2 regions of the Halodesulfovibrio marinisediminis DSM 17456 genome follow, and region 2 is predicted to be linked to the other one. Evidence: riboswitches for the same ligand, from Rfam matches in the RefSeq annotation. Region 2 holds a riboswitch; the other holds the start of a gene.
What was found. A riboswitch is a leader RNA that binds a small molecule or an ion and turns the genes downstream of it on or off. The one in region 2 is predicted to bind glycine.
Positions count from the first base shown of each region.

Region 1 (5,955 bases), on a different contig from region 2:
ATTGACTACAAGAAAGTTATCGGAAACCGATATATCATTAAGAATGTACACGTCATTACCCCTTCTGTTAGCGGCTCTATGCCTAAACCGCAAAAAGCCAACTTCAGTGTAATAATGGATGACATGCATTTTACTGATATAGGAGAAGCGGAAAACGGTGTTCCATTTTTAGTAGCCCTTGAACAAATCCTTACTAAAATCGAGCATAATGTTGAGTACGCTATTATGGACACTCATTTTCGCTATAAAGATAGATAAAAATTTTGAACAACAAACTATTTTATGAATATTTTTTTATTATAACAAAACGAGAGCAGCACTCTTATTAAAGCAATAATCTTCAAATTTTTAATAATAAAAGACACCCCAAACAAAGAGCACACGTAATATAACTATTACATGTGCTCTTTTATATGTTCTTTTTTCTTTTTTGTAATTATTAACAGTATATTTCCGTTTACTCGATCAACTGCAAATGATACTCGTCTCCACCTACGCATAAGGAGATATAGCATGCAATATGGAGTATTCATTTAATGTTTACCATGGATTTTGATGTCAATTTTCTCTGGCTGGGCTGGTTTGCGTTAGCAGTTGCCTTCTTTCTTATTGAAATATTTACGCCAACCTTCATTATTATTTTCTTTTCAGCCGGAGCCTTGTTTGCAGGCTGTGCAGCATTGCTGGATCAGTCTCTGACCTTCCAAGTTGTAACATTTTTCTGTGCTTCTGTTGCATTGTTAACTCTTCTGCGAAAACAAATGCCAAAGATATTTGGTCAGACTTCTTCTGATGATGAAGTCTTCAAAGATGCAGCTATAAACGCAACCGCAATCGTTGTTGAATCAATTTCAAGCACGATCAGCGGACGCGTAAAATATCAGGGTACATTCTGGAACGCCGAGGCAGACGAAGCTATTCCTTCCGGTTCTACTGTAACCATTCTCGCCCGCAAAGAATCTGACCCCAATACTTTCATTGTTAAAAAGGATTAACATGACCAGTCTTATCACCTCTATTGTTATCGCCGTTCTTGTTCTCATTACGCTGATTAAAACGGCTGTTGTCGTGCCACAAAGAAGCTCCTACGTTATTGAACGATTAGGTAAGTACTCCAAAACCCTTGAAGCCGGTCTGCATATCCTCATTCCTTTTGTAGACAAGGTAGCCTACCGCCGCTCTACCAAAGAAGAGATCTTAAACATCCCATCTCAGTCCTGCATTACCAGCGACAACGTTGTGGTTGAAATCGACGGTGTCCTCTACATTCAGGTACAAGATGTTATGAAATCCTGCTACGGCGTAAACGACTACTACCTTGCGGCAGGTCAATTGGCACAAACTTCCCTGCGCTCTGCTATCGGTAAAATCAGCCTTGATAAAACCTTTGAAGAACGTGACAGCATCAACGCCGCGGTTGTGAGTGCTATTGACGAAGCTGCACGCGAATGGGGCATCAAAGTTATGCGCTACGAAATTCAGGACATCACACCTCCTGAAACTGTAATGCATGCCATGGAACAACAAATGAAAGCTGAACGCGAAAAACGTGCAGAAATCGCAAGTTCTGAAGGCGACAGACAGTCCCGTATCAACCGTGCAGAAGGCTTAAAACAGGAAGCAATTGAACTTTCTGAAGGTGAAAAGCAGAAAAAAATTAACGAAGCAGCCGGTCAAGCTGAAGAAATCATGCTTATTGCAGAAGCTACTGCAAAAGGTATAACCATGATTGCAGATGCTATGGCTGCACCGGGCGGTGCTGAAGCTGCTAAGCTGAAAATTGCAGAACAGTTCATTAACGAGTTCGGTAAAATGGCTGAGAAATCAAATACCATGATCGTTCCGGCCGACATGGCAAACGTAGGCGGCATGGTCGCTTCTGCCACTGAAATTTTAAACAACGTTAAACTCCAAAAATAACGTTTGTCCTCCTACCTTCTTAAGGCTGCTTCTGATTTCTATAACCAGAAGCAGCCTTTTGCATTTCAGTCTGTTATATTAAAAACTAGGCTCCAATTTTTGATACACAATTTGGGATGACTTTGCGTGTGCTCCTGAGTATAGTGCCGCCATGGCAAAAATCGGAGAATTTACATTACACGCAACGGACGGAGCTGCCCGTACAGGTGAACTGCAAACTGCGCACGGCGTAGTGCAGACGCCTATCTTTATGCCTGTGGGCACGGTAGGCAGCGTTAAGGGCATTGCTCCTGACGACTTGAACAATATTGGCGCTGAGATCATTCTCGGCAACACCTACCACTTATACCTTCGTCCGGGCGACGATCTTGTTGCACGCCATGGCGGTCTGCAAAAGTTCAATTCCTGGAACAAACCAATCCTCACGGACAGTGGCGGATTTCAGGTATTCAGCCTCAGCGATTTACGAAAAATCAAAGAAGAAGGCGTCACCTTCCGCTCCCATCTGGATGGTTCCAAGCATCTTTTCACACCGGAAAAAGTTATCCAGATTCAGCGCAACCTGAACTCTGACATCATGATGGTGCTGGATGAATGCGTAGGCTTTGGCGCTGACAAAGAATACACTGCCCGCTCCTTGGAAATGACCACCCGCTGGGCAAAACGCTGTCGTGAAGAATACCCTCGTGGCGCCGGAGACAACCTTCTCTTCGCTATCACACAGGGCGGCTTCTTCAAAGACTTACGTGAACGCTCCATTGCACAGCTGACCTCTGAAGATTTCGACGGCTTCGCACTTGGCGGTCTGTCTGTTGGTGAAAGCAAAGAGAAGATGATGGAAATCTTATACCATTCCGCTCCTCTGCTTCCAAAAGACAAACCACGCTACCTTATGGGCGTCGGTACCCCGCTCGACATTATCAACGGTATTAACGCCGGCATTGATATGTTCGACTGCGTTCTGCCTACCCGTAACGCACGTAACGGCACTCTCTACACCTCACAGGGTAAAATCAGCATCAAGCGCAAAGAGTATGCCGAAGATGACGGACCGCTTGATCCGAACTGTAACTGTTACACTTGCCGCACATTCTCCCGTGCGTACTTGCGTCATCTGTTCCAGGCAAAAGAGCTGCTCTCTTTCCGTCTGAACTCTATCCACAACCTTACCTACTTCCTCGACACTGTTCGTGGAGCACGTAAGGCTATTCGTGAAGGTAGATTTGCAGAGTACAAAAAGTCTTACGAAGCTATTTATCCTAACGAAGTCGTATAACTACAAAGCGATACATTGCAGTTACGCTGCAAAAAACATAATAAAATACGTCCTGTTCACCATGTACAGGGCGTTTTTTTATTCCATATATGTGAAAATTATTTTTTTTCCTAAGTAATATAAGAAATTCAACCGCTGCGGTGTATTTTTTATTGCGTTTTATATCTGCTCACGATAAACAGAAATCTGCCTCAACATATGGATCTCGGTTGAAGGTAGCAGGAGAGACCGTCTTTTTTTCCCCAAAAAAAGAAACGGCGCCGAAGATGTAACTCTTTCAGGCAAAAGGACTGCTGCTCGGACGAGCCTCTGGAGAGACTCCGCAAGGAGCACCGAAGGAGCAAACTGCTTTCCCAGTGCAGTGAAACTCTCAGGTAAAAGGACAGAGTGGACCCATAAAACCATTATTGCGTTTTCTTGCGTCCTCTTTCCCTCTTTCCAGTCGCCCCGTGTTTCTTATTTAGGCACCGCTAATGCGGGCTTTTTTTGTTTCTATGCATATCAGCCTGCAAACTGGGAGCATTTGATTACGTTTGTAATCGCCTATGTGCGATACATATATGGGGGAATATAGATTCCCCTCCTGACTGGTTTGTTGTTGTGGTTGCGATGCGCCGGAGCTGTAAGTTCCGGCGCATCTGCATTTTTATAACATCCGCTTTTTTTCCTTCATATTTTCTTCCCTTCTTCGCCACACTCCTCCCCCCTTTATTTGGTATCTTGCAGTGCAACAAACATTATCATTGCTACCCCGCCATAAAAAAAGCACTACACTTTCATAGTACTCTTTTTTTATGGCACTATCTGAAGCTATTAATAGCGTTTTGTTTTTATCAATTTTTTCTGCCGTTACACTGCACCCAATATAAAAAATTATCTTCACAGGAGCTTACTATGCAAACAGTTTCCTTGAAAAGAAATGGCAAAGAAGACCTAGTATTTACAGGTGAATTGCTTGTGAGCCTTGATGACAGAGAATTGATGGGCGTGACACCAAACTGGTGGGAGCTGAAGCTGTACAAAACCTCAATCGGTAAATTCATCCTCTCTTCAACATTCCATATCAACTATCCTAGCAGACGCACCCTGCACGGGGCACTCAGTTTCTCCAAAGCTGAACACCTGCAACACTACCTCGTAAACGAATGCAACGGACCTACAAAAATCGCTGACGAATTCATCAACAGAGCTGCCAAACGGGATCAAGCATTTCAAGCAATTCTCAACAATCAGAAAGGGGGATCTGCTTTCAAGCAACCAGCCAGCAGACCTGTTGCGTCAAAGGCATTCTAACATTTCGCTAAGGTAAGTTTGTCAGCCGGACCTTAACAAACAGGGGTAGGTACCCCCTGCATCCCAAAACAAACAAAGCACCTATTAGCGGTCTACCAAAAGAAATCACGGAAAAAGGATGAAGCATCTGCTTCATCCTTTTTCATTTCACCTTGAGTACACAGAAAAGTTCTTCTTCCTACAGCTTGATCAAACAATATCAATGAATGATTAACGATAGAAGCTAACTACATAAGACAAAAAAAGGGCAGAGTCATTGCTCTGCCCTTTCTTCTTTTCCTATACAATTGCTATAGCTAGCTCAGCCTAGGAACGCATATTCTCAATAATACCATTCAAATCCTGTGCAAGCTGTGCAACCGATTCTACCGCTACAGTAGATTCTGTCATGGCAGCAGCTGTCTGTTCAGAGATGTCATTAATTACCGTAACAGAACTATTAATCTGTTCACTTGCAGCAGACTGCTCTTCTGATGCAGTAGCAATTGCACGAACCTGATCAGCAGTTGCTTCAACCATTTTCATAATTGATTTTAATGCCTCACCAGAACGGGTTGCAAGCTCGGTAGAATCATCCACAAGCTCTACAGCTCGTTCTGTAGCCTCAACGTTCTGCTGTGTGCTTGTCTGAATTGCACTTACATACTCAACAACTTCGCGAGTAGCATTCATTGTCTTTTCTGCAAGTTTGCGCACTTCATCCGCAACAACAGCAAAACCGCGGCCCGCATCACCTGCTCGAGCAGCTTCAATAGCGGCGTTTAATGCAAGCAAGTTTGTCTGGTCTGCAATATCTTCAATCACGGTAATAATCTGACCAATACCATCTGCACGACGACCGAGTACAGTCATCTCTTCTTTCAAAGCCTGAGCTTGGTCAGCAACAGCATGAATTCTCTCCACTGCCTGATCAACAACCTGACCACCTTCAACAGCTTTTTCCTGTGTCGATGCTGCTAGTTCGGCTGCATCCGATGCGTTACGGGCAACCTCAAGAACAGATGCATTCATCTGCGTCATGGCACTTGCGGATTCACCTGTAAGCTTCTGCTGTTCATCAGCACCGTTACTCGACTGTCGTATCTGCGCCGCAAGCTCTTCAGAAGCAGAAGATACCTGTTCTGAAATGGCACGTGCAGAATTTGCGGCCTGAGTAATCTTCTCGTTCTGTTCTTCAACTCTGCTTTGTTGCCTACGCATGGTCGTCATGTCTGTAATCATCACAAACACACCAAGCATCTTGCCATCCAGATCATAGATAGGCGCGGCATCAAAAATAAGGGTGAGTTCTTCACCTGCAAAGTTTTCCAAGACACCTTCATTACCGGTAGAAGGTCTGTGCGATGTCATCACATCACTAATAATGCGATCACAACATGGATCGTTAACAACAAAATCAGAGACCGCAACACCCTTGTAATCAACCGGCGTTCCAGCAATCCCCATCAAATCAATTGCTTGCTGGT
Region 1 is NZ_FSRG01000004.1:717,720-723,674, reverse strand. It holds gene BUR09_RS07690 (AsmA family protein) at 1-258, shown strand, start outside; gene BUR09_RS07685 (NfeD family protein) at 537-995, shown strand; gene BUR09_RS07680 (SPFH domain-containing protein) at 997-1,920, shown strand; gene tgt (tRNA guanosine(34) transglycosylase Tgt) at 2,072-3,196, shown strand; glycine riboswitch at 3,496-3,592, shown strand; gene BUR09_RS07665 (hypothetical protein) at 4,091-4,489, shown strand; gene BUR09_RS07660 (methyl-accepting chemotaxis protein) at 4,796-5,955, opposite strand, start outside.
Region 1: linked by a shared signal. The riboswitch ahead of BUR09_RS07665 (hypothetical protein) and the one ahead of BUR09_RS08980 (alanine/glycine:cation symporter family protein) in region 2 are both predicted to bind glycine.

Region 2 (5,955 bases):
ATGGCTGTCACTGCGGAAAAGACCAGCGGCACACCGCCTGCCTGCACAGTATCCGCAGCCTCCGATCGCTGAAGAATTTCACGCGCCGACTGCGGAAGCTCGGTCGAATAGTCCACCTTCAACAACTGCGAAGGGACATATTGCAAAATTTCACAGGAATCATTTTGCCACAACGAGCTTTTTACTTCAGCCCCCTGCAATTCACCTATCACCCCTTTTGTAATTCTTCCCAGTCGCTTTCCAGAAAAAGGACACACTATTTTACCATCATATGTTACCTGAAAATGCACATGTACAAACCCTGTCTTTCCAGAAAGACCTATCTCGCCAAGCACACTTCCTGCCTTCACCTCATCGCCCGAAGCAACACGAACCGTCCCTTTTTTCAAATGGCAATACTGCGTCTGCCACCCGCCACCATGATCTATAACCACCCCATTACCGCATTCACGACCATGCACATTATACCTTCCATCCTGAACATACGCATCGCCCATTCCATCACGAGTCCGGAGCACTTTACCGTCCGCCGCTGCAAGCACATCTACTCCCTCCTTCATTGCAGCATAGGACACGCGAAAATCCGTCCCCTTATGCCGTTCGTAGCTCCGGCAATGATCATAGTAATCCTGTCCACCATGAACGGAACTTACATCAACGTAGTTCTGTATAAAACAGTATCCATAATCAGGCTCCTCAATCGGTGGGACAAAGGTAATTGCGTAAGCTGCGACGCTATAACCAATACAACATGCAACAACTATAATTCGAATACATTGAATATTCATTATCACCTCTAAATGAGAACATCATAATAATATTACTTATTCTAACTAGATACCGAGATGATATTAATACTCCTTTGCCGACCTTTTAGCATTTTATACAACAACTACGGACAAATAAGTATAAAATAAAACTTCAATGCAATGTCAAATTATAAAGCAAAATATATTGTAAATATTTCCTAAAAGTTACTTTCCCCATTGATAAAAACACCTATCTAGGTTGATTGAACGCCTTGCTATGGTACATTGACATAGTACTAAACAACAAACAAACAGTGCACAGAACGCTATTACATTACATACTAAACAATTACTGCAATGGTAATGCAGTAACAAAATTTGTTTATCATGTTTTGTATATTAATTACGGAGAGTTGTGTACTGAACCTAAGGAGATGAGACATGACAAGTAGAATTACCTTACTCGCCTTTGCGCTCGTTTTGGTGACAGCTACTTTCGCAAGCGCTATGACCGAGGTTATCGTGGTTGAAGAAACAGCCGTAGTGACAACTCAACCAATGACAATGGACTCCAAGGCATCTTTCCTAAACGCAATGCGTGGTACGGGTTACCTTCCACCTACCATGATGTTCACACCTGTCTACTCACCTCAAGGACTGCGTGTAGTACGGACGGAACGTATGGGAATGCACCCAAGGATGTCAGGCTGTGCCCAACTCAACATGCGAGCCCGTTATCAAAACGCACCATACGAAGCAGTATACACAAATCAAAATGGCTGCTTGGTTATGTGCAAGGTACCGGCAAAAATTCGTAATGCACCGGTAATGATGCACTTAGGTCCTAACATGCATCCTAGGATGATGAGCCCACAACAAACCAACCCAATGATTCGAGGCGTTATGCGTCCATAACGACTCCTAAACATACCAACAAAAAAAGAGGGTTCCTTGCATGAAGCAAGGAACCCTTCTTATTGGTGTATGATAAGATATAAACTATTTTTCAGATGGCTTACCGAAGTAGATAGCTGCTGCGCCTGTAAATGCAAGAATCAGGCAGTACCAGTTGCTTACTGCGATATCTACAGGAGACACTTTCGCAAGGGAACCGGCAAGCAGAACCTGTGCTGCGTATGGAACTAAGCCCTGAACTACGCAAGAGAAGATATCAAGCAGACTTGCACTACGTTTTGCAGAAATACCGCTACGTTTTGCGATCTCTTTCGCCATGCCACCAGAAAGGATGATGGCAACGGTGTTGTTTGCAATACATCCGTCAGCAAGAGCTGCCAAAGCGGCGATGCTAAATTCACCAGCTTTTTTACTCTCTTCAGTCTTGCTGAAGCGCTTAGCGATGTCGCCAATTTTATTTACCAGCCATGTAAGGCCACCGTTATGACGAATAAGTTCGCCGAGACCACCCACAAGAATGGAAAGAACGAGAATCTCGTGCATACCCACAAAACCGCTGTAGATATCCTGGCTGAAAGTAAGCAGCGCGTAGTCAGACATTGTTGCAAGACCAACAGCACCAGCGAGCACAATACCAGAAGTAAGAACGATGAATACGTTCACGCCAGCTACAGCTAAGCCAAGGATAGCAAGGTATGGTACTACCTTAACAAACTGCCAGTCACCAGGATTTGCAACAGAACCGGTGGAACCAGAGATAGAGTAAAGCGCAATAGTTGCAATAGCAGCTGGGAGCGCAATAAGCAGGTTCATGCGGAACTTGTCACGCATGTTACAGCCCTGGGTACGGGTAGCAGCAATAGTAGTGTCTGAGATCATGGAGAGGTTATCACCGAACATTGCACCACCGACTACGGCGCCCATGAGCAGAGCAATCGACATATCAGAATGAGCAGCAACACCAGCAGCAATAGGGCCGATCGCTGCGATAGTTCCCATAGAGGTACCCATTGCAGTAGCAACAAATGCTGCAATAACAAACAAACCAGGCAAAACAAGTGATGCAGGAACTAAAGAAAGCCCCATGTTTACAGTAGCATCTACACCGCCAACGGCTTTTGCTACAGCAGCAAAACCACCAGCAAGCAAGTAAATGATACACATGGTCATAATGTTGATGTCGCCAGCGCCTTTCAGGAAGATGGTAATTTTTTCTTCAAGACATTCTTTACCCATCCACAGTGCAACAATGATTCCCGGAATGATGGCAACTGTTGCTGAAAGCTGATAAAACGCCATGGACACACCAGACATCATCAAGACAGAGCCTGTGCCGATAAAAAGCACCAGAAAAATTAGAAGGGGGAGCAAAGCAATACCGTTGCTCTGCGGAGCCTCTGTTGTGTGCGTCTTCTCTAACAAACTCATTTCTTCAATTTCCTTATTACTACAACAATTTATGCATTCAATATCGCCTGTTTTTACAAAAATGGACAATATTGATTGTGCCCTCATTCATAATGAACAAAGACCTCTCGACAACTGATGAGCCTGTCTTAGACGCACTTTAAAAATCTGTCTACTCACATTTTTGTCAAAAAAGCCATTTTTTATACAATAACCAGTTGTTTTTACGATTAATTCACTTAATTTACATATAGTGAAATTATTTTTTCTGCTTATTTAGATTTCTTGAAATAGAGTACATACTTTACTTTTTCAGGCGTTTCCTCTTGCCAAATGCTACTTGGTTATATAAACAGCCATTTCACAATTTCGGATGACGGTTGCAGGAGAGAGTGCCGCAAGGCACCGCCGAAGAAGTAAATCTTTCAGGCAAAAGGACTGCTTCCCGACGAGCCTCTGGAGAGACTTCGCATGTTGCGGAGCACCGAAGGAGCAAGCCTTGCTGTGCAAGGTGAAACTCTCAGGTACCAAGGACAGAGTGGTGTTACAGCACAGGCAGTACTATTTTTATTGCCTGTGGCTGCGCAAGCTATTCCCGCCCGCTCAGAGACTCATCTCATCCATCCTGATTAATTCATTTTTTAGGAGACGAGATGCAAAATATCACTAATCTGCTCAACACTATTGATTCCCTCGTATGGGGACCACCTCTTCTTATTCTGCTTGTAGGAACAGGGCTTTTCCTTACTTTACGCCTCAATGCTTTACAGGTTGTGCACCTTCCAAAGGCTTTGAAGCTCGTATTCGCACCTTCTTCACGCAAAATATCCAGCAAAACTGGTGACGTTACTCCGTTTGCAGCTTTGTGTACGGCTCTTTCCGCTACCATCGGTACAGGTAACATTGTTGGTGTTGCTACTGCTATCGCAGCTGGCGGCCCGGGTGCACTTTTCTGGATGTGGATTGCAGCATTCTTCGGCATGGCAACCAAGTATGCAGAAGCACTGCTTGCCATCAAATACCGTGTAGTTGACGAAAACGGTCAGATGGCTGGTGGCCCGATGTATTACCTTGAGCGCGGCCTTAACAACAAGCTGCTCGCACGTATGTTTGCGCTCTTCGGTATCGGTGTTGCTTTCTTCGGTATCGGTACATTTGCACAGGTTAACGCTATTGCTGACGCAGCAAGGCTCACCTTTGATGCTCCGATCTGGCTTACTGCTGTAATTCTTACCACCCTTGTTGCTGCTGTTACTCTTGGTGGTATCCGCTCTATCGCAGCTGTAGCTAGCCGCATTGTTCCTTTAATGGCAGCTATCTACATCATCACTTCCCTTGCAGTTATTTTACTGAACCTTTCAGAGATCCCTGCTGTAATCAGCCTTATTATCGATAGCGCGTTCAATCCGACCGCAGCCTTCGGTGGTGCAACTGGTGTTACCATGCTTATGGTAATGCGTAACGGTGTTGCACGCGGTGTATTCTCCAACGAATCCGGTCTCGGTTCCGCACCTATCGCAGCTGCGGCAGCACAGACTGACTCCTGTGTACGTCAGGGTCTTATCGCAATGACTGGTACATTCTTCGATACCATTATCGTATGTACCATGACAGGTATCGTGCTCGTTCTCACCGGCGCTTGGAACACTCCAGGTCTTGCAGGTGCAGCTATGACTAACTCTGCATTCGCAATGGGCCTCGGCAGTGACATCGGCAAATACGCTGTTACCATCGGCCTCATGTTCTTTGCCTTCACCACCATCATCGGTTGGAACTACTACGGCGAACGCTGCACCGCATACCTCTTCGGTGTTAACGCAATCAAGCCATACCGTTTAATCTACATTGGTCTTATTGCTTGCGGTGCCTTCCTCAAGCTTGACCTTATCTGGATTCTTGCAGACATCGTGAACGGCCTCATGGCTATCCCGAACCTTATCGGCCTGCTCGGTCTTTCCAGCGTAGTAGTAAACGAAACTCGTGAATTCTTCGCAAAAGAAAGCACTGAGAATGCATCAGCTGATGCTGTTCTTACCGAAATCTAATTAATAACATTTTTGAGGCAGCACCTCGGACACATTGCTCAAGTCTATTGCCCTCTACTCTTTTGCTTTCTTATAGGCTATTCTTGTCAACTTGATGCTGTTCTCAAAAATACGACAGGGATGCACTCGCAATTGCGAATGCATCCCTGTTTTTTTACGTAACGATTTATGACTGCCGCCAACTAAAAGCGTTATACCAACAGACAACAACTAATAAACTTGTTGCTCCTTGGAGATAATAGGTCGCTCCCAAACACAGTTCATAATTGCTCTTTTAAAGAAACGGCTACGGGGGACATAGTCCTCGAAATACTCACACGTCGAATCAAATGCTTTACGCATAAGCTCATCATCAAAGCGGTCACCATATTTTTCAATCATAGCAGCCCGCACTTCTTCCCACAGGTCAGAATCTGTTTTATCCGGCCATACTTTTTCTTCAGACATACCCTGCCCCTTCAAATCTAAAAATTTGCTAAAGCTTCTCGATAATGAGCAAGTGTTCTTTGTTTAACTCTTTATTCGGGAAATCATATCGTCCCACGCGAAACTCTTTCCAAGGAAGCGTAGCAGCCCACGCCTGAATCGCGTCGCCTTCTGCCGTACCGCCTTCGTGCCCTGTGTATATATGTACCGTAACGACACCATTTGATGTTAACACAGGCAACAACGCTTCCAAAGAAGCAATCGTTGTTTTTGCACGCGTGATAACAGCATGATCACTCCCCGGAAGGTACCCGAGGTTATACATAGCGCCTGTAACTGCGGTTCCATCAGGCAGGTTTTCCGCTACAGTCTCATGCCCTGCATGGAACAATGTAACACGCTCTGCAATGTCT
Region 2 is NZ_FSRG01000005.1:222,459-228,413, reverse strand. It holds gene BUR09_RS08995 (M23 family metallopeptidase) at 1-788, opposite strand, end outside; gene BUR09_RS08990 (hypothetical protein) at 1,191-1,664, shown strand; gene BUR09_RS08985 (Na+/H+ antiporter NhaC family protein) at 1,749-3,092, opposite strand; glycine riboswitch at 3,445-3,522, shown strand; glycine riboswitch at 3,526-3,610, shown strand; gene BUR09_RS08980 (alanine/glycine:cation symporter family protein) at 3,725-5,116, shown strand; gene BUR09_RS08975 (hypothetical protein) at 5,327-5,563, opposite strand; gene BUR09_RS08970 (class I SAM-dependent methyltransferase) at 5,592-5,955, opposite strand, start outside.